4 regions of the Xanthobacter sp. ZOL 2024 genome follow, and region 3 is predicted to be linked to each of the others. Evidence: predicted binding sites of a transcription regulator. Region 3 holds the regulator's gene; each other region holds the start of a gene.
What was found. The regulator LexA, encoded in region 3, represses DNA repair genes until DNA is damaged. The targets are predictions, from matches to a motif close to TGTTCNNNNTGTGTTCNG.
Positions count from the first base shown of each region.

Region 1: ruvC (crossover junction endodeoxyribonuclease RuvC) is a predicted target of LexA. The motif match lies at 4,562-4,579, and genes of this name have one in related genera.
Region 2: ACU4E7_RS13280 (ATP-dependent helicase) is a predicted target of LexA. The motif match lies at 1,792-1,809, and genes of this name have one in related genera.
Region 4: parE (DNA topoisomerase IV subunit B) is a predicted target of LexA. The motif match lies at 4,294-4,311, and genes of this name have one in related genera.

Region 1 is NZ_CM128808.1:2,315,502-2,322,768, reverse strand. It holds gene tolR (protein TolR) at 1-43, opposite strand, end outside; gene tolQ (protein TolQ) at 48-866, opposite strand; gene ybgC (tol-pal system-associated acyl-CoA thioesterase) at 1,140-1,661, opposite strand; gene ruvB (Holliday junction branch migration DNA helicase RuvB) at 1,703-2,746, opposite strand; gene ruvA (Holliday junction branch migration protein RuvA) at 2,855-3,472, opposite strand; gene ACU4E7_RS10680 (DUF1772 domain-containing protein) at 3,501-3,953, opposite strand; gene ruvC (crossover junction endodeoxyribonuclease RuvC) at 3,991-4,518, opposite strand; gene ACU4E7_RS10670 (hypothetical protein) at 4,755-7,267, opposite strand, start outside.
Region 2 is NZ_CM128808.1:2,884,847-2,892,113, reverse strand. It holds gene ACU4E7_RS13290 (hypothetical protein) at 1-1,182, opposite strand, end outside; gene ACU4E7_RS13285 (cupin domain-containing protein) at 1,385-1,729, shown strand; gene ACU4E7_RS13280 (ATP-dependent helicase) at 1,850-4,285, shown strand; gene ACU4E7_RS13275 (diguanylate cyclase) at 4,498-5,751, shown strand; gene ACU4E7_RS13270 (50S ribosomal protein L11 methyltransferase) at 6,000-6,911, shown strand; gene ACU4E7_RS13265 (hypothetical protein) at 7,167-7,267, opposite strand, start outside.
Region 3 is NZ_CM128808.1:3,919,108-3,926,374, reverse strand. It holds gene gltX (glutamate--tRNA ligase) at 1-1,151, opposite strand, end outside; gene ACU4E7_RS18000 (ComEC/Rec2 family competence protein) at 1,312-3,555, shown strand; gene lexA (transcriptional repressor LexA) at 3,559-4,272, opposite strand; gene ACU4E7_RS17990 (molybdopterin molybdotransferase MoeA) at 4,442-5,656, opposite strand; gene moaC (cyclic pyranopterin monophosphate synthase MoaC) at 5,691-6,170, opposite strand; gene ACU4E7_RS17980 (DUF2147 domain-containing protein) at 6,278-6,700, opposite strand; gene trpC (indole-3-glycerol phosphate synthase TrpC) at 6,775-7,267, opposite strand, start outside.
Region 4 is NZ_CM128808.1:4,548,821-4,556,087, forward strand. It holds gene ACU4E7_RS20815 (ParA family protein) at 1-429, opposite strand, end outside; gene ACU4E7_RS20820 (YoaK family protein) at 623-1,318, shown strand; gene ACU4E7_RS20825 (GntP family permease) at 1,386-2,777, opposite strand; gene argC (N-acetyl-gamma-glutamyl-phosphate reductase) at 3,086-4,138, opposite strand; gene parE (DNA topoisomerase IV subunit B) at 4,406-6,445, shown strand; gene ACU4E7_RS20840 (MFS transporter) at 6,460-7,267, opposite strand, start outside.

The DNA of each region.
Region 1 (7,267 bases), 1.6 Mb from region 3:
GGCGGCTCTGCCACCCGGAAGCCCCTGCTCCTCCCATGCCCATGGCGTCAGCCCCGCTCGTCGATCTGCCGCGACAGGATGGCGGAAAACTCGTCCGCGAACCCTTCGAGGCGCTGAGCCTGGCGGCCCGCCTGGGAGATGAACTTGTTGTAGAAAATGGTCGCGGGAATGGCCGCAATGAGGCCCATGGCGGTCGCGAACAAGGCTTCCGCGATACCCGGCGCCACCACCGCCAGCGACGTGTTCTTCGAGGCGGCGATGGACTGGAACGAGGTCATGATGCCCCACACCGTGCCGAACAGGCCGATGAACGGGCCCGCCGAACCCACCGTCGCCAGCACCAGCAGGCGCGATTCCAGCCGCTCCACCTCGCGGGCGATGGTCACGTTCATCACCTTGTCGAGCCGCTGGTTGAGGCCGGCCAGCGAGCGCACGCCGCCTTCATAGGTGCGCTTCCACTCCCGCATGGCCGCCACGAAGATGGAGGCCATGCCGTGGTTGGGACGTCCCGACAGGGAGCGGTAGAGCTCTTCCAGGCTCTGGCCGGACCAGAACACCTGCTCGAACTGGTCCATCTCCCGTCGGTTGCGGGAGAACAGGAGCGTCTTGTCGATGATGATGGCCCACACCCAGATGGAGGCGACGATCAGGCCGATCATCACCAGCTTCACCACGAAATGGGCCTGCAGGAACAGGGAGAGGAAGGAGATGTCCGCCGCCGGCGCCGCCACCGGCGCGGCGCCCAGGTCCTGGGCCGCGGCGGGCAGCGCGCCCGCCAGCAGCAGGCCCAGCGTCAGGCAAAGAAGGGTGGGAAGGGGCGACTTCGGCGCAGGCGCCCCGCCATGCCTGCTCATCTGTTCGGTCATTCTCGGCTCCGCTGCGCGCGGCGCGCGGCCGCGCGGGACATCTCCGCCGGAGCTGTCCACAAGTCATCCGGTGTTTGACCGGTTGACTCTGTCCAAACTTTGGCGGGCGCCCCGATAAGTGCTGCGGCGCGAAGAAATCGCCGCAAGGCTTACCGCAAACCTAGCCATGATCAGGCTTAATGACACGTTAGCGCGGTCACGCAAGGCGGTGAAAACACCGGATTTCGCAAGGGAATATGGCGCTGCGGCAGAATCAGGGGCCGCGGCCGCCCGCTACCCCTCGCCCTGCCCGTCGAGGGCGCGGGCATCGGCGGCGGTGGCCTGGCGCAGAGCGTCGGGAATGCGCTTGGCCCGGCCCTGGGAGACGAACGCCACCCGCACGAGCGCCGACACCAGAACCTCTCCACCCCTTTTCACCTGCTGGGACAAGGTGATGGAGGCACCCGCCACGTCCTTGGAGAGGGTCACCACCTCCAGCACGTCGTCGATCTTGGCGGGCTTGAGGAAATCGAGCTGCATGGAGCGCACGACGAAATGGAAGCCCGGGGCTTCCGCCGCCGCCTCGGCGAACAATTCGCCCTGCACCACGCCCAGCAGGCGCATGTAATCGGAGCGGCCGCGCTCCATGAAGCGCAGGTAGTTGGCGTGGTAGACGATGCCGGAGAAGTCGGTGTCTTCATAATAGACGCGCAGCGCCAGCACGTGACCGCCGGGAATGAGACGCCCCGCCAGATGGGGGTGGGCCTCGCGCTCGCCTGGTGTCACCGCCCGCTCGCCCGAAAGATCCGTCTTCATGCCCTCATCCCGGTTTGCCGGTCCCCGCGTCGGCGGCACACCTACCCCTCATCGTCGAACAAAGGCAAGTTCGGCGGAAGAGTGGCAGGGTCCCGCTGGGGTTCCGGCAGGCCCAGGTGACGGAAGGCCAGCGCGGTGAGCAGGCGGCCGCGCGGCGTGCGCTGGATGAAGCCCTGCTGCACCAGATAGGGCTCGACGATCTCCTCGATGGCGTCCCGCGGCTCCGAGAGAGCCGCCGCCAGCGTATCCACCCCCACCGGCCCGCCGCCGTAGAATTCGGCGATGACGGTGAGATAGCGCCGGTCCATGGCATCGAGGCCGAGGCTGTCCACCTCCAGCGCCGACAACGCGCGATCGGCGATGGCCCGGTCGATGGCCTCGGTCCCCGCCACCACGGCGAAGTCACGCACCCGCCGCAGCAGCCGGCCGGCGATGCGTGGGGTGCCACGGGCACGGCGGGCGATCTCAGTGGCGCCATCGGGCACGATGGCGATGCCCAGCACCTTGGCGCCGCGCACCACGATCTTCTCCAATTCCTCCACCGTATAGAACTGCAGCCGAACCGGAATGCCGAAGCGGTCGCGCAAGGGCGTGGTGAGGAGGCCGGAGCGGGTGGTGGCGCCCACCAGGGTGAATTTCGGCAGGGAAATCTTGACCGAGCGGGCCGCCGGCCCCTCGCCGATGACGAGATCGAGCTCGTAATCCTCCATGGCCGGATAGAGGATTTCTTCCACCGCCGGCGACAGGCGGTGGATCTCGTCGATGAAGAGCACGTCGCGCTCTTCCAGATTGGTGAGAATGGCGGCGAGGTCGCCCGCCTTGGCGATCACCGGGCCGGAGGTGGAGCGGAAGCCCACCCCCATCTCCCGCGACATGATCTGCGCGAGCGTGGTCTTGCCGAGGCCGGGCGGGCCCACGAACAGCACGTGGTCCAGCGCCTCGCCGCGGGCGCGGGCGGCCTTGATGAAGATGTCGAGGTTGGCGCGCGCCTGGGCCTGCCCCACGAACTCGCCCAGCATCTGGGGCCGCAGATGGAGCTCGGCGTCGTCGTCGCGCTTTTCGCCCGAAAGAAGGCGGGTGTTCATGTCCGAGCCCTGTCGCACCTGCGTCGCGCCGGATCAAGTGCGATCCCGCGCGACAATCACATTCGCCCCCAACGCGCCCCGGCGGAGGGCCACCGCAGATCCCTGCCGCTACTTCGCCAGTTCCCTGAGCCCGAGGCGGATCAGCGTCTCGGTGGTCGCGCCCTCCCCCGCATCGCGCAAGGCGGCGGCGATGGCGGTGTTGGCCTGGGGCGGACCATAGCCCAGATTGACCAGGGCCGAGATGGCATCGGCCACCGGCCCGCCATCCAGGGTCACGGCGCCCCCGGCCCCGGTCTGCGGCAGGCCCATGTCGGCGGCGAGGCCCCCGGGCACCTTGTCCTTCAGCTCGGTGACGATGCGGGTGGCAACCCGCGGCCCCACCCCCTGGGCGCGGGCGATCATGGTCTTGTCGGCCAGGGTCACCGCCTGCGCCAGCTCCGAGGGGCGCAAGGTGGAGAGCACCGCCAGCGCGATCTTGGTGCCGATGCCCTGCACCGTCAGCAGCAGGCGAAACCAGTCCCGCTCGCTGTCCGAGCCGAAGCCGAACAAGCGGATCTGGTCCTCGCGCACATGGGTTTCGATGACGAGGCTGGTGGCCTCCCCCATGCGCGGCAGGTCGCGCAGGGTGCGGGCGGAGCAATGCACCAGATAACCCACCCCATGGACATCGAGGATGAGGTGATCCTCGGCCACCGTGTCCACCAGCCCCTTGAGCTTGCCGATCATGCGCCTGCCCCCGGCGTCGCGGCCCCGCTCACGCCAGCGCCGCCCACAAAAAGACCCCGCAGGCGACCACGCCGAGCCCGGTGCGCACCATGTGCAGCTGACCCCAATTGGCGAGCAGCAGGCGGGTGTCCGGTCCCGGCTCGCGGCTGGCCATCAGCCGGCGATTGGTGGGCATGATGCCGATATAAGTATAGGGCCAGTTGGCCAGCAGCAGCACGCCGCCCGCCAGCCACTGCCAGTTGCCGGTCTGGGCGAACGCCCCGGCGCCCAGCGCGAAGCCCGCGAGCGCCAGGCTCGCCTGCATGGCGAAGCCGCGCGCATAGGCGGGCTTCCATTGGCCCAGGGCCGCGCCGTCGGCCAGGCTGAGCCGCGCCGGCTGCTCCACCACGTTGATATAAAGTGCCGCCCCGGTGAACAGGGCCGCCACCAGCAGCGCCAGATGCCCCAGAACCATCCGCCGGTTCCCCTCGCCACGATCCATCGGCCATCTCTGTATCCGCCCCGGCCTCGTTGCCATCCTACAGCGCCGCGCGCGCCCGTGCAGCCGCGCCGCGATGGTGGGCGTGGGTGACGGCGATGGCCAGCGCATCGGCGGCATCCTCGGTTTCCGGCGTCGCCTGCGGCAGCAGGATGGAAATCATCATGCGGATCTGCGCCTTCTCCGCCCGTCCGGCGCCCACCACGCTCTTCTTCACCAGGGTGGGGGCATATTCGGCCACGTCCAGCCCCATCAGGGCCGGCGCCAGCAGCACCACACCACGCGCCTGGCCGAGCTTGAGGGTGGACGAGGGATTCATGTTGACGAAGGTCTCCTCCACCGCCGCCTCATCGGGCCGGTGCGCGTCCAGCACCGCCATCAGGCCATGGTGGAGCGCGGCGAGGCGCGCGCCCATGGGCGCCGTCTCCGGCGGCAGAATGGTGCCGCACGCCACATAGCGCAGGCGCGGCCCCTCAGCCTCGATCACCCCCCAGCCGGTCCGGCGCAGGCCGGGATCAAGACCAAGGATGCGAATGGCGCGGGTGGCGCGAATCGGTGCGGCAGTCATGGCCACAAACTGCCCCCTCACCTGTCGGGAGAAAAGTGCGAAAACGTACAAATGGTGAACAAATAAAACCTACCCCACCGCGGCGGTGGCCCCACGGCGATCGTCGCAAGGCCTCTCGACGCAGAATCTACCGACACCAGATCTGCCGACACCAGATCTGCCGACACCAGATCTGCCGACACATGCGCCCCTGCGCCCGGGCACCGCAGGTGGCGGCGCCATTCACCGCCGCCACGTCACTGCTTGGCGGCGATGCGGTTCTTGGAGAACAGCATGGCATTGGCGGCCATGTGCTCGCCGGCCTCACTGGCGTTCCATTCCGGCAGCACCGCCACCTGGTTGGACCCTTCGCTCTGCGGCTTAGGCACGAAGGCGGCCGCGGCCCGCTTGGCCTTCGCCAGCACGGCGGCATCGGCCTCCTTCACCAGGGCATCGCGCTTGTCGGCGCTGTCCTGGTCGCCCTGGGCCGCGGCGATCTCGAACCAGGTGAGCGCCTCGGTGAGGTCGCTGGTTCCCGCCATGCCGCGCGCGAAGATGATGCCAAGATTGTGCTGGCTATCCTTCAGGCCGAGATTGGCCGCCTTGCGGAACCATTCGATGGCCCGGCCCCAATCGGGCGCGCCGTCGATGCCCTGGCTGTAGAGCACCGCCAGATTGTGCATGGCCCGCACATTGCCCTGCTCCGCCGCCCACTTATAGAAGCGATAGGCCTCATCCATGTTGTGCAGCGTGTTCTCATAAAGGCTGCCGAGCCGGTAAGCGGCCGGGGCGAAGCCGTTCGACACCGCATAGCCGAGCCATTTGATGCCGGCATCCAGGTCCACCGGCACGCCGACGCCATCGGCATATCGCACGCCCACTTCGTAGGCCGCCGCCAGGTTGCCTTCCAGCGCCGCCGTGCGCAGCGGCTGCGGGCCGGTGGGCACCGGCAGCTCGGCGGTGGTGCTGGTGGGCCCCTGCGTGAGCACCGCCGAGGGCACCGCGGCGGACTTGAGCCGCTCGAAGGTCTGGGTCGCCCGCGCCATCAGCGCATCGCGGCTGCTCCACGCCGCGGCGCCCGTCGCCGTCAGCAGGAGCACGAGACCGCTGGCGGCGATCAACGCCGGCGACACCCGCCGGCGCGCCGGCCGCGACGTCGCCCGCGACATCTGCCGCTTGCGCCCCAGCGCATGGCGATCCACCCGTGGCCGGGCGGCCGCCTCCGCCTTGGTCGTCTCGGCGTCGCGGGCGTCCTTGCGCTCGCGACCGGAGCGCTCCACCCGCAGCGTCTTGCGCGGACGCGACCCGCCAGCCGGCTCACGGGGCTCCGCCCGCAGCTCGGCCCGGTTCATCTCTTGGGCAGCCGCCTGCTGTGGACCCGCGTCTGTCGGGCTCGCCTCCTGCGGATGCCCGTCGGCCGGCAGGCCGGCGAAGACTTCGGCCCAGGCATCGGGCTCCGGCGCCCACGCCGCATCTCCGGCATCCCGGTCCCGCGCATCCGCAGCGATCGCGTCGAGATCCATCGCGTTCCGGTCCAGCGACCCCACATCCGGGGCCCCCGCATCCAGGCGTTCCTCATCCAGCGTCACGAAATTCAGGGTCGCCGGATCCTGGCCACCGGCATCCCTTCCCCCACGCACCGGCGCCACAGGGGGCGCGGCGGCAGCCGGGGCCTGCGGATCGGCGACCTGAGGATCGGCGACCTGGGGATCAGCGACCTGGGGATCAGTGACCTGGGGCGACCAGACATCGTCGGCGGTGCGGTCGAGCACCACCGGGGCCTCCTGCAGATCCATGCCGGGGCCCTCGCCCATCAGCATGCTGGCGCGGCGCTCCACCTCGGTCTGACGGGCCTCCAGGGCGGCGAGACCGCGCTTGAGGCCGACCACCACCGGTCCTTCGGTGTCGGTGGAGACCTTGCGGGTCACCGCTTCCACGGCCTCCTCCACCGCTCCCTGGGCGGCCACGACGGACGCGTGGCGCACGCCCCGCAACTCCTCCATCACGGCGCCGATCGCGTCCTCGATGCCGTCGAGCCGCTGCAGATGCACCTGCGCGCTCTGGAACCGCTCGGTGAGCGCCATCAAATGGTGTTCCACCACCTCGGCCAGCGGCGAAACCACGGCCGTGCCGGCCCCCTGCGCGACGTCCAGCCGGTCCAGCACCGCCCCGAGCCGCTCCGCCAGATCCGCGCCCAAGGCGGGAGACAGGCGGCTCAGCTGGGCGCTCACGCCATCCAGCCGATCATGCAGGGTGCGCACATTGGCTTCCACATCGCGCCGCAGTTCCTCGGCGCTGGCGCTCTGCCCCTCGCGGGCCCGCGCCTCATAGGCGTCCACCCGGCTCAGCAGCGCCTCGGCATTGCGCTCCAGGGCGCTGGTGGCCTCGGCCACCCGCTGGGCGGTTTCCTCGCCGGCGCGGGTGATCTGCTCGGCACATGCCGCCAGACGCTCTGCCAACGGCTGCAAGGCGGACCCGGAAAGGGTGCGGGTGACCAGCGACTTGAGCTCTGCCGACTGCGCCTGCAGCCGCGCCATCTCCACCGGATCGATGGCCTTGGCGTTCAGAATGTCGATCTTGCGCGCCAGCAGATCGAGGCCGGCGGACAGCGCCTCGAACCGCTCCGGCGCCCGCATCTCGTCGAGGCCGGCCCGCACCGCCATCAGCTCGTCGGCCAACAGCGCCACATCGTCCTGCCCGTCGCCGAGCCCGCCGATCCACAGATCCTCCACCCGGTGATGCAGCAGGGTGATGGCCCGGTCCATCTCCA
Region 2 (7,267 bases), 1.0 Mb from region 3:
TTCCAAGGCGTCACGCGCCTGCAGCTTCAGCACCTCATAAGGCACGCCCGCCGTCGCGCCACGTCGCTTGTCGTTGGGATTGGCCGCCAGAGTGTCACAGCGTTCTGCCGCGGCCTTCTCCTGCTGGCGCTTTTCCGTTTCCGCGCGCTGCTGTTGCTGCACCCGCTCCGCCATCTCCTGGCGCTCCCGCGCCACCCGCTCCGCTTCGGCACGTTGCGCCTGCTCACGTTGGCGTGCCTCCTCGGCACGCTCCCGTGCCGCCTGCGCCGCCGCTGCCTGCCAAGCATCGACCACGCTACGCGTGACCACCACCAGCGGCTCGCCGGTGACCGGGTGGAAGCCGGGGCTGTCGAAGAACTCGAGCACGCCGTTCGGCGCGACCACATACCAAGCCCTCGGCGCACCGGTCATGGGGTCAAAAAAGCCCCCCCGTGCCGGATCGATCCTCTGCGGCGCCCGGGTGGGCAATGCAACACGCCGCCGCTGGCCCTCCTGCCATTGGGCCACCACCTCCTTGTTGATGGGCGTCAGTTCCTCGCCCGTCAGAGGATGGAACCCCATCAGATTGAACAGTTCGATGGTCCCTTGAGCGTCGCGGTAGAACCAGATCACCGGCTCACCGGTGCGCGGATCAAAGAATGTTGGGTTCTCCTCCGTCACACGAGTCGGCCGCGCTCCGGTTTCATAGGCGCGCAGCCGCTCCTGAAGCTCGTTCGTCACCGGGCGACAGGGGCGACCGGTCGCCGGATCCAGGCCCGGATGCTCATTGTAGGTGATGCCCGTGCGGGTCACCACATAGCATCGCCCCTCGATCTTCAGGCGCGAAGCCGACCAGAGCGCCAGCGAGTGCCCCACGAGCAGCGTCAGCAGCGCCAGCTGCCCGACGGTGCGCCGCCGCTTAGACAAGGAGAAGGACAGCCGCAGACAGAAGGCGACGACGGCGAGGGAGACGATGAATATGGCGTTGGTGAGATGCGCATTGAGACCAAACGCAGTACCGATCTCAGCCACATAGCCGCGCACTTGCCAAGCCAGCAGCACCTGGTCGTAGAGCCAGAACAGCGCCGCACCCGTGATGAGCGACCCGACCACGATCCAGAACCAAGACAGGATGGAAGGCCCAACTGGCCCTGCGGGCGGACCACCATGAGCATCCTCCGCTCGGTCATTCACTTCCGACATGCCACCCCACCCCCAAGCTGCCGCCGCCTGCAGCTTATGCGAGTGGCGGAGGCTTTTGAAAGCTCTTCCGCAACGTCATATCAAGCCTCGTAGGGCGTGCACCGGCGCCCGCGAAGGATCCCTCACCACCCGGATGCGCCACCATGCTAGATTCATAAAATACCGGCCCCGTGGCGCATGCACTGCAATTGTGGACCTTCAGATGCCCCCTCTCCCGCACGTTCGCCCCATCCGCTTTGATCCCAAGCCGCCGGTGGACCCCACGTCGGCGACGACCGTTCATGAGTGGTATCAGGATCGAACCGGCGCCTTCTCGGCGGGATTCTGGGCGTCGCAGGCCTCGACCCTGGCGGTGAAGTATGACGAGGATGAATTCTGCATGCTGCTGGAGGGCACGGTGGAGCTGACCGATGCCTCGGGGCACACGGAGACCTTCACCGCCGGCGACGCCTTCGTCATCCCCTCCGGCTTCACCGGCACCTGGAAAAGTGTCACCGCCGTGCGTAAGTTCTACGTGGTGCACTTGCCGAAGCCGACCGCCGACTGAACCGCCCCGCCCTGTCAGCGCAACCCCGGTCCGCGCACGAGGCCCTCGCCTTTGGCCGGGGCTGGTGCCATTTTGTTCTCTTCACAGAATCATGGGGCCATTGAGTCGACCGTTTTGAGCATGCCCTCCGATCCCTTCCGCAACGCCGGCGCGCCGGCTCCCGAGCTTCCGGCGCCGCGTCCCGGCGGCATCGCCGCGCGGGCGCGCGCCGCCATGGCGCCACCGGCAGCCGCCCCCGTGCCCTATCTCGACGGGCTCAATCCGGAGCAGCGGGCGGCGGTGGAAACCCTGGAGGGCCCGCTGCTGGTGCTGGCCGGTGCCGGCACCGGCAAGACCCGCGTGCTCACCACCCGCATCGCCCACATCCTGGCCACCGGCCGCGCCTATCCCTCGCAGATCCTGGCGGTAACCTTCACCAACAAGGCCGCGCGGGAGATGAAGGAGCGCATCGCCTCCATGGTGGGCGACCAGGTGGAAGGCATGCCCTGGCTCGGCACCTTCCATGCCATCGGCGTGCGGATCCTGCGGCGCCACCATGAGCTGGTGGGGCTGAAGAGCGGCTTCACCATTCTCGATACCGACGACCAGATCCGGCTGATGAAGCAGCAGCTGGCCGCCGAGGGCATCGACGAGAAGCGCTGGCCCGCCCGGCTGCTGGCCGCCACCATCGATGGCTGGAAGAACCGCGGCCTGTCCCCCAGGGACGTGCCCGCCGGCGAGGGCGCGGTGTTTGCCAATGGCAAGGGCGCGGCTCTTTACGCCGCCTACCAGGCCCGGCTGAAGGCGCTGAACGCGGTGGATTTCGGCGATCTGCTGTTGGAAGGCATCCGCCTGTTCCGCGAAAATCCCGATGTGCTCGCCGAATACCACCGCAAGTTCAAATATCTGCTGGTGGATGAGTACCAGGACACCAACGTCGCCCAATATCTTTGGCTGCGGCTTCTGGCCCAGGGCTCGCGCAACGTGTGCTGCGTGGGCGACGACGACCAGTCCATCTATGGCTGGCGCGGCGCCGAGGTGGATAACATCCTGCGCTTCGAGAGCGATTTTCCCGGCGCCACGGTGATCCGGCTGGAGCGCAATTATCGCTCCACCGGCCATATCCTGGCGGCTGCGTCCCACCTCATCGCCCACAACGAGGGGCGGCTCGGCAAGACCCTGTTCTCGGAAGGGGAGGATGGCGAGCGCGTGACCGTAACGGGCGCTTGGGATTCCGGTGAGGAGGCCCGCGCCATCGGCGAGGAGATCGAGGCCCTGCAGCGGGCGGGCCATGCCCTCTCGCAGATCGCCATCCTGGTGCGCGCCTCGTTCCAGATGCGCGAGTTTGAAGACCGCTTCATCACGCTGGGGCTCAATTACAAGGTCATCGGCGGCCCGCGCTTCTATGAGCGGGCGGAAATCCGCGATGCGCTGGCCTATCTGCGCTGCGTGAACTCCACCTCTGACGACCTCGCCTTCGAGCGCATCGTCAACGTGCCCAAGCGGGGCATTGGCGACGCCACCCTCAAGCAGATCCACGATGTCGCCCGCGCCGCCGGCGTGCCGCTGCAGGAGGCGGCCCGGGTGCTGACCGAGAGTGAAGAGCTGAAGCCCAAGGTGCGCGCCACCCTGCGCGGGCTGATGGAGGCGTTCGAACGCTGGCGCGAGCAGGCCCGCGTGTTGTCTCACACCGAGATGGCCGAGATCGTGCTCGACGAGAGCGGCTATACGGAGATGTGGCAGAAGGACCGCTCCGCCGAGGCCGCCGGCCGGCTGGAAAACCTGAAGGAGCTGGTGCGCTCCATGGAGCCGTTCGAGAATCTCGGCGGCTTCCTGGAGCACATCTCCCTTGTGATGGATACCGAGCAGGGCGCCGGCGAGGATGCGGTGCAGGTGATGACCCTGCATTCCGCCAAGGGCCTGGAGTTCGACACCGTCTTCCTGCCCGGCTGGGAGGAAGGCCTGTTCCCCCACCAGCGGGCCCTCGACGAGCAGGGCAAGGCGGGATTGGAGGAAGAGCGGCGGCTCGCTTATGTGGGCATCACCCGCGCGCGGGCCTCCGCCCGCATCTATTTCGCTTCCAACCGGCGCATTCACGGCCTGTGGAATTCCACGGTGCCGAGCCGCTTTCTGGACGAGTTGCCCGATGCCCATGTGCAGGTGGAGGAAAGCCGCGGCGGCTCCGGCTGGGGCGGCTCCAGCTATGGCGGCAGCTATGGGGCGAGCCGCTTCGACCGCGCCGGGGCGAGCCCCTTCTCGAGCTCCTCTTATGGCACCCCCGGCTGGCAGCGCGCCCAGAACCAGCGCAACGAGACGGAGGGCGGTTCTGGCGAGCGCAATGGCCGCTACAACGGGGGCCAGAACTGGGGGAGCGAGCGGCGTGGACCGAAGGTGATCGAGGGCACCCTGCTCGCCACCTCCACCACATCGAGCTCGGCCTTCACGACCGGCGAGCGGGTGTTCCACATCAAGTTCGGCTATGGCGAGGTGACCGGCATCGACGGCAACAAGCTCACCGTGCTGTTCGACAAGGCCGGCGAAAAGCGGGTGATCGAGACCTTCGTCGAGAAGGTTTAAGCCCCGCGCGCCGATGCTGTCGAAAAGGCGCGGAAGAGAGGCGCCGCCGCCGCGCGACAACTTGCGTTCACCGGGCGGAGATGGCTAGATCGACTTGGGCGTTGCAGCGGCAGCCACGCTCGCCTTGCAGCGCGACGCCCACCCGGTGGCGCGCACGAAATGGTTTTCCGCGCGCCCGGCTCGGCGGTGCCGCGGCCAGATGCGCAGCACCCATGCCTTTCGTCAACATCATGCTCCTGATCATCGGTCTGGTGCTTTACGTGGCCGCCATGCTGGGCCTGTTCCGCTGGCGGAACACCCTCGGCATTGGCACGTTCTTCTGCGCACTCGGCAGCATCCATTTCATGGAGACCTATCTGGCGGCGAGCTTCTATGTCGCCCTGCCGCTGGGCGCCTCCCTCTCGCCGGGCTCGGTGGTGATGTTCTCGGGCAAGCTGGCGCTGCTGCTGCTGGTCTATATCCGCGAGGATGCGCAGGTGGCGCGCCAGCCCATTTATGGGCTGCTGTTCGGCAATCTCTTCCTCATCGCATTCGTGGCGGTGCTGCGCCTGCACCGTGACGTGGGCGGACTGGCGGGTAGCGGCGAGCTCTCCTTTCTCGATCAGCTCGGTGGGCTGATGCTGTGGGGCACGGCGCTGCTGTTCCTCGACTGCATCGCCATGATCCTGCTTTACGAGCGCATCTCGCGGCCATTGCGACGCCTTCCGTTCCTGGCCATCTGGCTGACCCTGGCCTGTGTGCTCACCTTTGATCAGGCCGGCTTCTTCGCCATGCTGCATCTCGCCTTCGACGTGCCCTTCTCGGCGGGGATCGGCGGCTGGCTCGGCAAGCTGGCGGCGGCGGGATTGTGCGCGGCCATGCTGCTGTTCTACCTGGACCGGTTTGAGATGCGGGCTGACGGCCCGCCGCGCCGTCTGTCGGATGTTTTCGACATCCTGACGTATCGGCAACGCTTCGAAGAGCTGACCCGCGCATCGCGCCGTGACCCACTGACCCAGTTGCTGCATCGCGGCCAACTGGAGCCGCTCGGCCGCGATCTCCTCGCGGTTTCGGCCACCACCAATCGACCGATGAGCCTGTTGCTCATCGACATCGACAATTTCAAGACGGTGAACGACCGCCACGGCCATCCGGTGGGAGACGCGGTGCTGCGCATCGTCGCCGACGCCATGACCGACGCCCTGCGCCAGTCCGATTATGTGGTGCGATATGGTGGCGACGAGTTCGTGGCATTCGCGCCCGGCGTCTCGCACCTGCAGGCGTTGCGCCTCGCCACCATGCTGCGGGAGCGGATCGCTCTGTTGTCCCTGCCCCCACATGTGGAGCCGCTCACCCTGTCCATCGGCGTCGCCACCGCCCCGCAGGATGCCGACACCATCAGCGGCCTGCTGACGGTGGCCGACCAGCGGCTCTATGCCTCCAAGGGCAGCGGACGCAACACGGTGACCGGCGCATTCGACTCCTGAGCGCGGCGTTCGGCCGGTTCGCATGCGTTTTTCGTTGAAAGGGGAAAAGCCTCTCGGCTATGGAACCGCAACGGCGCCGGCATCCGTCGACGCGCCACATCATCAACGCTGCAGTCTCGCAACGCTTTAGTCTCGCGCCGCCCTGCCGGGCCCGTGGCACCCGCCGCCGGCGGGGCAGCCAGCACAACATATGGGCGGCCCCACCGGCGCATCGCTGCCGCGGGCCGCGTGATCCGGATATCGCTTCCATGCTCGAAGGCCTGCCTCCCAACGACGCCAGCCACGTGATGCGCGTCGCCGCCCCCCGCGCCGCCGCGCAGCGGATCGCCGATCTCATTTCAGAGACCTTCGATCCGGCCGAGGTGGCGGTGGCCAATTTCGAGCGCGGCGAAGACGACTGGGTGGTGGAGGTGTTCGCCGGCGAGGCGTTCGACGCCGATCGCCTGCGCGAATTGGTGGGCTTTGCCGCCGGTCCGGAGCTGGCCGCGGCCACCACCTTTTCAGCGGTGGAACAGAAGGACTGGGTGGCCGCCAGCCTGGAAGGACTGGCGCCGGTGAAGGTCGGCCCCTTCATGGTGCACGGGTCCCATGACCGCGGCCGGGTCCGGGGCAGCACCATCGGCATCGAGATCGAGGCGGCGCTGGCCTTCGGCACGGGGCACCATGGCACGACCCAGGGCTGCCTCGCCGCCATTGCCGATGTGGCCCGCCGGGCCTGCCCGGCGCGCGTGCTCGATATCGGCACCGGCACCGGGGTGCTGGCCATTGCGGCCGCCCGCCGCTTCCACACCCAGGTGGTGGCCAGCGATATCGACATCATCGCCGTGCGCACCGCCCGGGCCAATGCCCGTGCCAACCACGCGGGCACCGGCATCACCATGCTCCACGCCGCCGGCGCGGGTGCCGCGTCCATCGCCGCGGGCGGTCCCTACGATCTGATCCTGGCGAATATTCTGTTGCCGCCGCTCAAGCGGCTGGCGCGGCCGCTGCGCAACCTGCTGGCCCCGGGCGGGCACATCGTGCTGTCGGGCCTGCTGGTGAGCCAGGTGCCGGCCGCCCTCGCCGCCTACCGCAGCCAGGGGCTTTATCTGGTCAAGCAGCGCCACATCGAAGGCTGGGCGACGCTGGAACTCTCCGCCGACGGCGCCGGCCGGCTCTGAAGCGGCGCCCGCGCGACGCCATCGTAGGCAACCGACGCCGGGTCGTAACCGATCCGGCGCGGGATCACATCGCCTGAAATATCCAAAGCATCAGCCCTCAGGCCAAAGCGCCGGCAGGGCCTGCCGCTGCGACTTGTGCATACGGCTTCGCACAGCGGCCACATCGCGCCAGCAGTGCCGCGCCGTGTGCGCCCGGACACCGTCCGCGCGCCACCCTGCGCACACCGTTCCGAGCGCGCCTGCGCCAGGTGCCCTTCAGACCAGCGGACCCGCGGGACGGCCGGCCAGATAACGCGCCAGCTCCTTCTCAGCCTGCTCGGTCCGCGCGGCGATCACCGTGTCCAGCAGGCGCGCGA
Region 3 (7,267 bases):
TCGTCCACCGGCAGCGGACGAGTTTCGAAAATGAACTCAGCGTTGTCCAGCAGCTCCACCACCGTTTTCGCCCGCTCCTTCAGGCTGGGCATGGCGGCGGCGAGCTGGGCGCGCCGTTCGGGCGTCATGCGGGCGAGCCGGTGGGCGGCGTCGGGCAGATGCGGCACCAGGGCATCGATGGCCGCCAGCAGCTCGGCATCCGACGCCGCGCGCATATACTGGCCGTTGAGATTCTCCAGCTTCTGGAAATCGAACCGGGCGGCTGAGCGGCCGACCTTGTCGAGATCGAAATACCGGACCATCTCCTCGGTGGAGAACACTTCCTGGTCGCCGTGGCTCCAGCCCAGACGCACCAGATAGTTGCGCAGCGCCGCCGGCAGATAGCCCATGTCGCGATAGGCATCGACGCCGAGTGCGCCATGGCGCTTGGAGAGCTTGGCACCGTCGGGCCCGTGGATCAGCGGAATGTGCGCCATGCGCGGCACCTCCCAGCCCAGCGCCCGATAGATCTGCGTCTGGCGGGCGGCATTGGTGAGGTGGTCATCGCCGCGAATGATGTGGGTGACGCCCATGTCGTGGTCGTCCACCACCACCGCCAGCATGTAGGTCGGCGTGCCATCCGAGCGCAGCAGGACCAGATCGTCCAGGTCCTTGTTGGGGAAGGTGACCGTGCCCTGCACCATATCCTCGATCACCGTCTCGCCCTCGCGCGGGGCCTTGAGACGGATCACTGGCGCGCGATCCTTAGGCGCCTCCGAGGGATCACGATCCCGCCAGCGGCCGTCATAGCGCGGCGGGCGGCCTTCCTTGCGGGCGAGCTCGCGCATCTCCTCCAATTCCTCGGCGGAGGCATAGCAGCGATAGGCATTGCCGGCAGCGAGCATCTGCTCCACCGCCTCGCGATGCCGCTCGGCGCGGGCGAACTGATAGATGGGATCGCCATCCCAGGTGATGCCGATCCAGGCCAGCCCTTCCAGGATGGCGTCGATGGCCTCCTTGGTGGACCGCTGGCGGTCCGTATCCTCGATGCGCAGCAACATCTTGCCGCCCTTGGCCTTGGCATAGAGCCAATTGAACAGGGCCGTGCGGGCGCCGCCGATGTGCAGGAAACCGGTGGGAGATGGGGCGAAGCGGGTGACGATCTCGGACATGGAGCACTCGAAAAGCGGGCGCGCATCCGGGCGGACGCGGCGCCAACGAGCAAAGGCCGGCCGGGGTCTGTGAGACACACAGCCATGGCGGACGCGAGGCGCCCGTGTAGCATAGGCGCAGCAGACAAGAAACCTGCGCGCAAACCACGGGCCGGAGGGCATGGGGGCCGGACCAGACCACAGCACGCGCACACGGCCGGCCAGCAGCCGCGCCGCGGTGGGCACGCTTGCGCCCACCGCCGGCCGCCTGTGGACGTCGGGGCGGGCAGGGGAGCTGCCGGCGCGCCTCGCCCACAGCCTCTTTGCCGCGCTTGTCCGCGAAGCGGGCTCCGGCCGGCTGGTGCTCTGGCTCCCCGTCGCCTTCACCGTGGGGGTGCTGCTCTATTTCGGCGCATCCCATGAGCCCTCGCTGCTGGCCGCAGCTGCGGTGGCGGCACGCCGCCACCCGCTCGCCTTTGCGCTGGCGACGGCGGCCCTGGCTGTTTCCCTCGGCTTTCTCGCCGGCGTCGTGCGCACTGCGGCGATCCTGCACGTGCCGGTGGCGCCTCCCAGCCACGCGGTGCGCCTCACCGGCTATGTGGAACAGGTGGAGCGGCGCCCGAAAAGCGACCGCATCCTGCTGCGACTCGATCCCGGCCCGGTGAAGGGCCTGGCGACGCCGCCGGAGCTGGTGCGCCTGTCGCTGCGCAAGGGCACGGCGCCGAAGGTGGGCGACCATGTGTCCCAGCTGGCGCGGCTGTTGCCCCCGCTGGAGGCGGCCCAGCCCGGCGCTCACGATTTCGGACGGGCACCCTGGTTTCGCGGCATCGGCGCTATCGGATTCGGCCTGGGGCGGCCCCAGCTGCTGCCCGGAGCCGACCCGCCCCTCAACGTGCGGCTCGCCATGATCGTTTCCGACGTCCGTGCGGCCTTCGCCCGACGCATCGACGCCAGCCTGCAGGGTACGCCGGCGGCCATCGCCGTCGCCCTGGTGGCCGGAGACCGCACCGCCATCGCGCCCCAGGTGGAAGAGAGCATGAGGGTGTCGGGCCTCACCCACATTCTCTCCATCTCCGGCCTCCACATGGCGCTGGTGGCGGGGACCCTGTTCGCGCTGGCGCGTGGTGCCCTCGCCCTGGTGCCCGGCCTGGCGCTGCGCTGGCCTATCAAGGGCACTGCCGCGCTGATGGCGCTGGTGGGCAGCGCCGGCTATCTCATCCTGTCCGGCAACGAGGTGCCGGCCCAGCGCTCGTTCGTGATGACGGCGCTGGTGCTCGGCGGCGTGCTGGTGGGGCGCCGCGCCCTCACCCTGCGCACCGTGGCGGTGGCCGCCCTGCTGGTGCTCGGGCTGACACCGGAAGCGGTGCTGGAACCGGGCACCCAGATGTCTTTCGCCGCCACTCTGGCGCTGGTTGCCGCCTATGAGCGGTTCCAGCCTCTGCGCGCCATGCCCCAGCCCGAAAGCCGGACCGGGCGCCTGGCCATGGCCCCGCTGGTGTTCCTCGCCGGCATCGCCGTCACCTCCCTGGTGGCCGGGCTCGCCAGCGGTCCCTATGGCGCCTACCACTTCCAGCGGGTGGCGCCCTATGGCCTGCTCGCCAACCTGCTGGCCATGCCCGCGGTTTCGCTCCTGGTCATGCCCTTCGGTCTCGTCGGCGTGCTGCTGATGCCGTTTGGCTGGGATCAACTGGCCTGGCCGGTGATGGGCAAGGGTATCGAGATCATGGTCGGGGTGTCCGACTGGATTGCCAGCCTGCCCGGCGCCGACGCCCGCTTCGATGGTGTCCGCACCGCTACGGTCGTCTGGTTCACCCTGGCGCTCCTCACGCTCTGCCTGCTCCGCGGCGTCTTGAGCCTCATCGCCGCGCCGCTGCTGGCGCTTGCGGTGGCCTCCAGCGGCCCGCCACCGCGACCGGATGTCCTGATCGCCACCAATGCCGCCACCGTCGCCGTGCGGGGACCGGACGGCCGCCTCGCCATCCTCGGCGCCAGCCGCGCCCGGCTGGTGGCGGAGCAATGGCTCGAGCGGGAAGGGGATCCGCGCACAGCCCGCGACCGCGACCTCGCCCGCTTCTACCGCTGTGATGGTCTGGGTTGCACCGCGCCGCTGCCACAGGGCGGCACAATCGCCGTTTCCACAACGCCGCAGAGCCTCGCAGCCGATTGCATGAACGCCCGCATCGTCGTCACCCGGGACACGCCGCCGGCCGGATGCCCGGCCCGCGTGCTGACGCCGGAGAGCCTCGCGGCCACCGGCACGCTGACCTTTCATGTGGAAGACGGGCAACTGCGCGAGGTGCCGACCCGCTCCCCGCAGTACGACCGGCCGTGGACGCGCACGGCGGTGCCCTTTCCAGATCCCTCCCGCGCGCCACAAACGCCTGCGCCCGCCGATCGCAGCGCCGACGACGCAGCAGAAGAATGAACGTCAGTAACGCCGCATCAAACCGATGAGCCGCCCCTGGATCCGCACCCGATCCGGACCGAAGATGCGTGTCTCATAGGCCGGGTTGGCGGCCTCCAGGGCAATGGAGGCGCCCTTTTTTCGCAGCCGCTTCAGGGTTGCTTCCTCGTCGTCCACCAGCGCCACCACGATGTCGCCGGTGTCGGCGGTGTCGCACTTGCGGATCAGCACCGTGTCGCCATCCAGGATGCCGGCTTCGATCATGCTGTCGCCGCGCACCTCCAAAGCGAAATGCTCGCCGGTGCCCAGCATCTCCGGTGGCACGTTCAAAGTGGCGTTGCGGCTCTGGATGGCGGAAATGGGCGTGCCGGCCGCGATCCGGCCCATGACGGGGACGGCGACGGTCTGCCCCGCCTCCTCCTCGTCTTCCACCGTCGGGCGCACCTTGCCCAGGCTGCCTTCGATCACCGCAGGGGAGAAGCCGCGATTGGCGCCACGGGGCACGGTGAGGCCTGGGGCGACACTGTCCGGCAACCGCACCACCTCCAGCGCCCGCGCGCGATTGGGCAGGCGACGGATGAAGCCCCGCTCCTCAAGGGCGGTGATGAGCCGATGGATGCCAGACTTCGACCGCAGGTCGAGCGCATCCTTCATCTCGTCGAAGGAGGGCGGAACGCCAGTTTCCTTCAATCGTTCATGAATGAAGCGAAGCAGGTCATATTGCTTCCGCGTCAGCATCTCGCGCCCCCAATTACGGTGCGGTCTGCTGCAGGAGCGCGCACCCGTTCCAGCCCGGACGGGGCACGCCATGTTCTGCAGCCGAGCCGCAACCCGCGAAACAAATCATGAACAGTTTTCTATCTGTTCCTTTTGTGTTCCGCAAGGGTGAAGATCCGATTAAAGCGGCCTAATCCTCGAAAGGAATGATCTCACAGGGGTCGCCCGCCTGCCCGGCGGGGGCGAAAGGGGGGCGCACCAGGAGGCAATCCGCCGCCGAGAGAACGCTGAGCATGGCGCTGTCCTGCGAGGCGAAGGGCGTCACCCGCACCGAGCCATCCGGATCGTGCGCCATCCGCGCGCGCATGAAGTCGCGGCGCATGTCGTTGGCCGGCACCGCCACCGCCAGCCGGGCAGGAGCGGTTGCGGCAGCGGCCGCGCTGTCACCCTGCATGGCCCGCACCAGGGGTTCCAGGAACAGCAACGCGCAGACGTGGGAGGAAACCGGGTTGCCCGGCAGGCCCAGGCACCGCACGCCCTCGCGGCTGCCGAACATGAGTGGCTTGCCCGGGCGCAGGGCGATCTTGTGCACGAAGAGTTCCACCCCTTCCGCACGCAGCGCCGGCGCCATCAGATCGTGATCTCCCACCGAAGCACCGCCGGACGACACCAGAAGATCAAAGGCGCCGCCCAGGGCGCCGGCCACCACCGCGCGGATGGCCTCCAGGTCGTCGCCCACCAGCCCAAGGTCGGTCACCTCCGCGCCAGCGCGCCGGGCCAGGGCCGCGAGGCCGAATGCGTTCGACACCACCACCTCGCTGAGCGCACCGGTAGCATGGCCGGGCAGCACCAGCTCATCGCCGGTCTGAATCAGCGCCACACGCGGACGCCGCGCCACCGGCACGGTGGCGTGGTTCATGGCTGCTGCCAGCATCACGTCACGCCCGGTGAGGCGCCGGCCGGCGCTGAGGCCCGCCCGCCCTTCGGTAAAATCGCAGCCGCGCTTGCGCACGTTGCGCAGCGCCGCTGTCGGTGCCGTGGTGGTCACCGCATCGCCATCACGCGCCGTATTCTCCTGAATCACCACCGTATCGGCACCCTCGGGCACCACCGCGCCGGTGAAGATGCGCACCGCCTGGCCCGGTCCCACCGTGCCCGCGAAGGGCCGGCCGGCGGCCGATTCGCCGATGACGGTGAGGCGGGCGGGGGTCTCGGCGATGTCGGTGCCCCGTACGGCATAGCCATCCATGGCCGACATGTCCGCCGGCGGCTGGGACCGGCGCGCCACAAGGTCGTCGGCGAGCACACGGCCCACCGCCTGGCCCACGGGCACATTTTCTATTCCCAGCAGCGCCGCTGATGCGGTGACGCGGCTCAACGCCTCTTCAACGCTCATCAGGGCCATGATTTTCAATCCTTCTTTTGCCGCCCATGCGCGTTCAGGCGCCGGCCTGCCACAGGCCGCTGCGGCCGCCGGACTTCTCCAGCAGGCGGATGCCGTCGATGCGCATGCCGCGATCCACCGCCTTGGCCATGTCGTAAACGGTGAGGCAGGCCACCGACACGGCGGTGAGCGCCTCCATCTCCACCCCGGTCTGGCCTGCGGTCTTGACCCGCGCGGTCACCCTCAGGCCGGGCAACGCGGCATCCGCCTCCAGCGCCACCTCCACCTTGGAGAGCATCAGCGGATGGCACAGGGGAATGAGATCGGACGTGCGCTTGGCCGCCATGATGCCGGCGATGCGCGAGACGCCGAGGACATCGCCCTTCTTGGCATTGCCGGACAAGATGAGCTCGAGGGTCGCCGCCGCCATCACCACGTGGCCTTCTGCCACCGCCTCGCGGGAGGTGATGGATTTCTCCGACACATCCACCATGCGCGCGGCGCCGTGCTCGTCGAGATGGGTGAGGCTCGCCATGGGAGTGAGGGCTCGCGGGAGGGAATCGTTATATGCAGCCGGGAAGATGGCCCCCCCGGCGCATCCTGTCCACCGCCCCGTGCGCGGCCGAACCGCGCCCATCAGCCTCAGCGCAGCCGCGTCCAGGTCTGCGTCTTGCACAGGGGCGCGATCACACAGCCCCGCAGTTTCAAGCGGTTGTCGCCATCGAGCACGATGCTGCCCGAATAGGTCTTGCCGTCATCCGCATTATAGATGGACCCGCCGGTCCACTCCGATGGCCCGCCGGTGAAGCCGGTGAGAATGGTGAGGCCTTTCAGCGCCCGCCCGCGCAGCCCGGCATTCTGGTTGTGAACATCCTTCAGCGCCGGATCGGCCTTCAACCCCTCCGACGACACCAGCCGCCCGCACAACGCGTTACCGCAATGGGTGATTTCCACCTGTCCACCGCGGGTCGGCGTCTGCCACAGGCCGGTCGGATCCGCCGCCAGCGCCGGCGTGCTCAAGAGACCGAGCACCACCGCGAACGAAAGGGAACGCACGCGCATCATCTTCCTCCCAATGTGGGCCGGCCTCTTCTGGGCCGGTCCAGGCATTAAGGCGGAAACTGACGTATACGGCAAGCCTAGGACGCAAGCAGCCGTGAGGTGGCGCAAGCGACATCATCCTGGCGCATGAGGCTTTCGCCCACCAGGATGGAGTGAATGCCCACGCCCGCCAGCCGGGCCACGTCCGCCGGGGTGAAGATGCCGCTCTCGCCGATGATGATGCGGTCGTCCGGCACCCGCGGCGCCAGGCGCTCGCAGGTGGCAAGGCTGGTCTCGAAGGTGCGCAGATCGCGATTGTTGATGCCGATCAGCCGGCAGGGCAGGGCGAGGGCGCGGTCGAGCTCGCTATCGTCGTGCACCTCCACGATGGCATCCATGCCATATGCCGCCGCCGCCGCCGCGAGATCGGCGGCGAGGGCGTCATCCACCCCGGCCATGATGATGAGGATGCAGTCGGCCCCCCAGGCCCGCGCCTCGGCCACCTGATAGGTGTCGTACATGAAGTCCTTGCGCAGCACCGGCAGCTTCACGGCCGCACGGGCGGCCTTGAGGAAGTCCGGCGCGCCCTGG
Region 4 (7,267 bases), 630 kb from region 3:
CATCAGGGTACGGCCTTCCAGCGCCTTCGGACCATACCCCTTGCCCGCAAGCTCGAACAAAATCTCTCGTTCCAATGACCGCAGTTTAGGGTGTGCCGCAAGGAGGTCTATGGGCAGCAGGCGGCCGGCCTTGGCGACGTTTGAAACGTCTTTCGAAATATACTCGAGAATGGGGACCTTGATGCCATGCATCAGGCGTTCATCGAGGAACGCGGAGATGGTCTTCTGCTGCTCATAGGCGGCTTTCAGCTGGTCATTCACCAGAAAGCAGAAAGACACGTTTGCCTGAGCATCAAGATCCACCACCAGAACCGTCATGCCTACTTCAGCAAAGCCCTCGGCGAGCATCACGGCCGTGGTCGTCTTGCCGACGCCGCCCTTCATGTTCGCCACGGCGACAACCCGCCCGTTTCGCTCCAGCATCCCCATCCGCCCCGCCCGCACACGAAGAACGCCTCAGTTAAGGTGTGCCACGCCCTCAGCGCAACCCATAACATCGATGGATCGCGCGCCCGGTCGCGGTCAAATTCGCGCATCGCGCCGGAGCGCCGCCGGCCTATTCTCGGGCGATCTTGTTTTCCGGTGGTGTTGGTCTCGGGTGACCTTGACGGGGAGAGCGGACGTGCGGCGCGCGTTGCCTATTCTGTTGTGCTTCAATGCGGGCTTCGTGGACACGGCGGGCTTCGTCGCCCTTGGGGGCCTGTTCACGGCCCATGTCACCGGCAACATCGTCACCTTCGCCGCGGCGCTCGGCGAGGGCCGGACGCCGGCGGTGGGCAAGGTCATCGCCATGCCGGTGTTCGCCTTCGTGGTGGTGGCGGCCATGCTGTTCAGCCGCGCCATGGCAGCCCGCGGCCTCAACGGCTTTCGCATGCTGATGGCGGTGAAGCTGGTGCTGCTGGCCCATGCGGCGCTGGTGGCGGTGCAGCTCGGTCCCTTCACCGACGTCAATAGCCCCTCCGCCCTGATGACGGGCATGACCCTGGTCAGCGCCATGGCGCTGCAGAATGCGCTCCATCGCACCCACCTGGCGGATGTGCCGCCCTCCACCATGATGACCGGCACCGCCACCCAGATCCTGGTGGATGTCGCCGGCCTGTGGCGGCCCTCACCCGAGGCAGATGTCGGCGCCATGCGGGCGCGGCTGGGGCGGTTCGGCTTGAATTTCCTGGCCTTCCTCGGCGGCTGCGCCCTCGCCGCCTTCCTCTACCTGATGATCGGCATGTGGTTCCTGCTGGTGCCGCCCTTTGTGGCGATGGCGGAGATCTTCACCCTGCCAGCCGATTCCGAGCCCGCGCCGGCGGCCCGGGCACGGTGAGCGCGGCCAAAGAAAACCCCGCCCTCCGGCAAGGAGGGCGGGGTTCATGCGCACGGCACGGACCGGCTCAGTAGAGGCCGGTCAGCCAATAGAAGCCGATGACGAAGAACACCGCCGCCGTCTTGATGAGGGTGATGGCGAAGATGTCGCCATAGGACTGGCGATGGGTGAGCCCGGTGACCGCCAGAAGGGTAATGACGGCGCCGTTGTGGGGCAGCGTATCCATGCCTCCGGACGCCATGGAGGCGACGCGGCTCATGACCTCCAACGGGATGTTGTAGGTATGAGCGAGGGCGATGAACTGCTCCGACATGGCAGCGAGCGCGATGGACAGGCCGCCCGAGGCCGAGCCGGTGATGCCCGCGAGGGTGGTCACCGTGATCGCTTCGTTGATGAGCGGGTTGGGAATGGCCGACAGCGCCGACTTGATGAGCAGGAAGCCCGGCAGCGCCGCGATCACGGCGCCGAAGCCATATTCGGTCGCGGTGTTGAGGCTGGCCAGCAGCGCGCCGCCCACGGCATCCTTCGAGCCGGCCGAAAACTTGGCCTTGATGGGCTTGAAGGCGAACAAAAGCACCGCCACGATGCCGAGCAGCAGCGCCGCCTGCACCGACCAGATGGCCGCCCAGGTGGCGGTAGGCACGCTCACCACCGGGCCGCCTTCCACCAGAGTGGCGGTGGCGGTGGGCGGGAACCAGGTGGGAATGAGGCGGGCAAACACCAGGTTGGCGATGCCCACCACCACCAGCGGCGCCAGGGCGAGCCAGGGCGAAACCAGCGGCACGCTCTCGTCCACCACCACCTCGTTGATGTGGCCGGTGCCGTAGCCCTCGCCGCGCTTCTGCGCCTGCTTGCGGCGGAATTCCAGATAGCTGAGGCCCACCACCAGGATGAAGGCGGTGCCCACGAAGCCGAGGATGGGCGCGGCATAGGCCGTGGTCTTGAAGAAGGTGGTGGGGATGATGTTCTGGATCTGCGGGGTGCCCGGCAGCGTATCCATGGTGAAGGAGAAGGCGCCCAGCGCCACCACAGCCGGCAGCAGGCGCTTGGGAATGCCCACCTGGCGGAACATCTCGGCGCCGAACGGATAGACCGCGAACACCACCACGAACAGCGACACGCCGCCGTAGGTCAGGAGCGCGCCCACCAGCACGATGGAGAGAATGGCGCGGCCCGGCCCCAGGAGCTTGACGATGGCCGAGACGATGGAGCGCGAGAAGCCCGACAGCTCAATCAGCTTGCCGAACACCGCACCGAGCAGGAACACGGGGAAGTAGAGTTTGATGAAGCCCACCATCTTTTCCATGAACAGGCCGGAAAAGACGACGGGGACCGCGCCGGGTTCGGTGAGAAGCACCGCGGCAAGGGCGGCGACGGGCGCGAACAGGATGACGCTGAAGCCGCGGTAGGCCACGAACATCAGGAAGAAGAGCGCCGCAAGGCAGATGATGAAGCTCATCGGCGTTGGATCCAAAGCGAGAATGAATGGAAGAGACGTCGAGAATCGGCGCCCGCCTGGAACACGGGCAAAGGTAAGCTAGCCTGCCATAATGCTGCTGGCGACTCGAATTATGTTGGTATGCCCTAAGCTGTACCGCGACGCACCCGGTTGGCCCAAGCCATTGACCCAACGGAATATCATTCAGAAGTATGAGAAGTTCATATGAAACAACCGCCCCGGCGGGGCCGGAGCGGTTGTGCAGCGCAGAATTATTATAATGCATCGCACAATACGTGACGTGCGACGCAAACTACTCGAAAGGCCGCTCAGGGCATCAGGGCGATCTGCTCCAGCCCCAGGGTCTCGGGGAAGCCCAGCACCAGGTTCATGTTCTGCACCGCCTGGCCGGACGCGCCCTTCACCAGATTGTCGAGGGTGGAGAGGATGATGGCCCGGCCGGAGACGCGATCCGCCACCACGCCGATGAACACCATGTTGGAGCCGCGCACGTGGCGCGACTGCGGTACCTTGCCGAACGGCAGCACGTGAACGAAGGGCTCGCCCTTGTAGAAGGTGGCGATGAGCTTGTGCAGATCCTCGGCGGTGGCGCCGGTGGTGCGCACATAGATGGTGGCGTAGATGCCCCGGTTCATGGGGGTGAGGATGGGCACGAACACGGGCACCACCGGCCGGCCGGCGGCCTTGGTATATTCCTGGTCCAGCTCGCCCATGTGCCGGTGCGAGCCCACCGAATAGGCATGGATGCCCTCCGAGACCTCGGAGAACAGCATGGCCTCCTTGGCCGAGCGGCCGGCGCCGGACATGCCGGTCTTGGAATCCACCACGATGCTTTCCGGCTCGATGGCCCCGGCTTCCAGCAGCGGCACCACGGGCAGGATGGCGGTGGTGGTGTGGCAGCCCGGATTGGCCACCAGCCGCGCCTTGCGGATGTCGTCGCGATAGATCTCGACGAGGCCGAACACCGCCTCCTGCTGCAGCTCGAGAGCCGCATGGGGGTGGCCGTACCACTGCTCATAGGCGCCGAGATCGCTCAGCCGGAAATCGGCGGAAAGGTCCACCACCTTGATGCCCGGCGTGGTCTCGAACAGGGTCTTGATCACGGTCTGGGTGGTGCCGTGGGGCAGCGCGCAGAACACCAGGTCCACCGCGGAGAAATCCACCTCCTCGATGGTCACCAGCTTCGGCAGGTCGAACGGGGCGAACTGCGGGAACACGTCCGCCATGGCCTGGCCGGCCTTCCGATCAGCCGTGAGCGCCACGATCTCCACCCGCGGATGGCGCAGCAGCAGGCGCACCAGCTCGGAACCGGTGTAACCGGAGGCGCCGAGAACCGCGACCCTTGCCTTTGCGTCCGCCATCTTCCTCTCCTGCATCCACGCCCAACGCCCGGCCCGAGACAGACCGGCCAACAGGCTGACGACGTGGGGCATCGGTCTCTACACCGATCCCTTGGCAGGGAAAAGACACAAGCCCACCCGCCGCCGGCACGGGGCCGCGTAGGGGGGACGCCCACCGTTGCCATTCTGTTCCCCTTTGCGGCGCACTCGGGCACTATGGGGTTCCGATGTTCGCGCCTGCGGAACGATTCGCGTGCGCGGCCCCCCTCCCTCTGCTATCGACGCGCCATGTCCGATACCGACGACCTCTTCGGCTCCGCCGCCCGTGCCCGTCCCGCCACCAAGGCGTCTGCCCGCTCCAAGACCCCGCCCGTCCCCGCCATGGCGTCGGATTATACCGCCGCCCATATCGAGGTTCTGGAAGGGCTGGAGCCGGTGCGCCGGCGGCCGGGCATGTATATCGGCGGCACGGATTCCAAGGCGCTGCATCACCTGTTCGCCGAGGTGATCGACAATTCCATGGACGAGGCGGTGGCCGGCCACGCCTCCTTCATCGAGGTGCATCTGGGGACCGACGGCTACCTGACCGTCGCCGACAACGGCCGTGGCATCCCGGTGGAAGAGCACCCCAAATTCCCCGGCAAGTCGGCCCTCGAAGTGATCATGACCACGCTCCACGCGGGCGGGAAGTTCGACAGCAAGGTCTATGAGACCTCCGGCGGCCTGCACGGCGTCGGCGTGTCGGTGGTGAACGCCCTGTCCGACCATCTGGAGGTGGAGGTGGCGCGCAACCAGACCCTCTACCGCCAGACCTTCGCCCGTGGCGTGCCCGATGGCCCGCTCACCGAGGTGGGGCGCATCACCAACCGGCGCGGCACCCGGGTGCGCTTCCATCCCGATGCGGAGATCTTCGGCCCCGCCGCCCGCTTCGAGCCGGCGCGGGTGTTCCGCATGGCGCGGTCCAAGGCCTATCTGTTCGGCGGCGTGGAAATCCGCTGGTCCTGTGATGCCGACCTCCTCAAGGGCATCGAGGGCGTGCCGGAGAAGATGGTGTTCCGCTTCCCGGGCGGCCTGCGCGACTATCTGGCCATTGATCTGGAAGGCCAGACCCTGGTGCATCCGGACATCTTCTCCGGCCGCATCCAGAAGCCCGGTGGCCACGGCTCGGTGGAATGGGCGGTGGCCTGGGTGGCCGATGGCGATGGCGGCATTGCCTCTTACTGCAATACCATCCCGACCCCCGATGGCGGCACCCATGAGAACGGCTTGCGCGCCGTTCTACTGAAGGGCCTGAAGGACCATGCGGAGCGCTCAGGCCAGGGCAAGCGCGGCGCCGCCATCACCGGTGACGACGTCACCACGGGCTGCGCTGCCATGCTTTCCGTGTTTGTGCGCGAGCCGGAATTCCAAGGCCAGACCAAGGATCGCCTCGCCACCACGGAAGCCGCGCGCATCGTCGAAAGCGCCCTGCGCGATCCCTTCGACCACTGGCTCGCCGCCAATCCGGCCCAGGCGAGCCGGCTGCTGGAGCATGTGATCGACCGGGCCGAGGAACGCCTGCGGCGCAAGCAGGAGCGGGAGATTTCCCGCAAGACCGCGGTGCGCAAGCTGCGCCTGCCGGGCAAATTGGCCGACTGCTCCAATAGCGAGGCGGCGGGCTCAGAGCTGTTCATCGTCGAAGGCGATTCGGCCGGCGGCTCCGCCAAGCAGGCCCGCGACCGCAAGACCCAGGCGGTGCTGCCCCTGCGCGGCAAGATCCTCAACGTGGCCAGCGCCGGCCGCGACAAGCTGGCCCAGAACCAGCAGATTTCCGACCTCACCCAGGCGCTCGGCTGCGGTACCCTCGGAGCGTATCGGGATACCGACCTGCGCTATGAGAAGGTCATCATCATGACCGACGCCGACGTGGACGGCGCCCATATCGCCTCGCTGCTGGTGACCTATTTCTTCCGCCAGATGCCGAAGCTGATCGAGGAAGGCCACCTGTTCCTGGCGGTGCCGCCCCTCTACCGCATCACCCAGGGTGCCAAGACCCTCTACGCCCGGGACGATGCCCACAAGGACCGGCTGCTGAAGAAGGAATTCTCCGGCAAGGGCAAGGTGGACGTCGGCCGCTTCAAAGGCCTCGGCGAGATGATGCCGGCGCAGTTGAAGGAGACCACCATGGATCCCCGAACACGCACCCTGCAGCGGGTGAGCATCGAGGATGCCGAGCGGGCCGCCACCATCGACATCGTCGAGCGGTTGATGGGCAACAAGCCGGAAGCGCGCTTCGCCTTCATCTCCGAGCACGCCGCCTTCGCCGACGAAGACCTGCTCGACATCTGAGCCCGCCGGCGGGCCTATTCGCTCTCGGCAGGGCCCACGGCGCCGCCGCGGGGGGCCAGCCGGGAGGCCGGCCAGGCGATGGCCACCATCACCACCCCGCACAGCACGAACACGGCGGTGGGGCCGAAGCGATCGGCCACCGTGGCGTGGAGAATGGCGCCCACCGCCTGGCCCACGAAAAACGAAGTGGCGAACAGCGCGAGGGCCGAGCCGCGCGCCTCGGGCGCCAGTTCGGTGGCGAGGATCTGCAGCACGTTGTGGATCATGTAGAAGCAGAAGCCCGCCAGGGTGAACATGCCCAGCGCCAGAGCGAACATGGGCGCGACGGCGGTGGCCATGAGCAGCAGACCCACGGTGGCCGCCCCCACCCCGGCCATGCCGCCAAGCCCCAGCGCCCGCACCAGCACCGGCACCGCAAAGCTGTAAAAGGCGCCGCCCACGGCGAAGCCCCCCAGCATGAGGCCGGCCTCCACCGCATCGCCGAAGCCGTGCGCCACCATCAGCGGCGCCATCATGGGAAAGGCGCCGAAGGTGAAGATGCCTTCCAGGGCCACCACGCCATAGACCTTGATGGACAACGGGTTGCGCAGCACCATGCCGTATCTGGCGATGGAGGTGCCGAACGAGAGGGGCCCGCGCGTCTGCAGTTCCTTCATGCCCAGCATGCAGGCAAGAGCCGCCACCGCCGCCAGGGCGCTCGCCGTCCAGAACACGTCGCGCCAGCCGGCATAGGCGGCGATGAAGCCGGACAAAGCGGAGCCGGAGAGCTGGCCGAGCACCAGCGCCAGCAGGATGCGGCTCAGCGCCACCGGCCGCTGATCG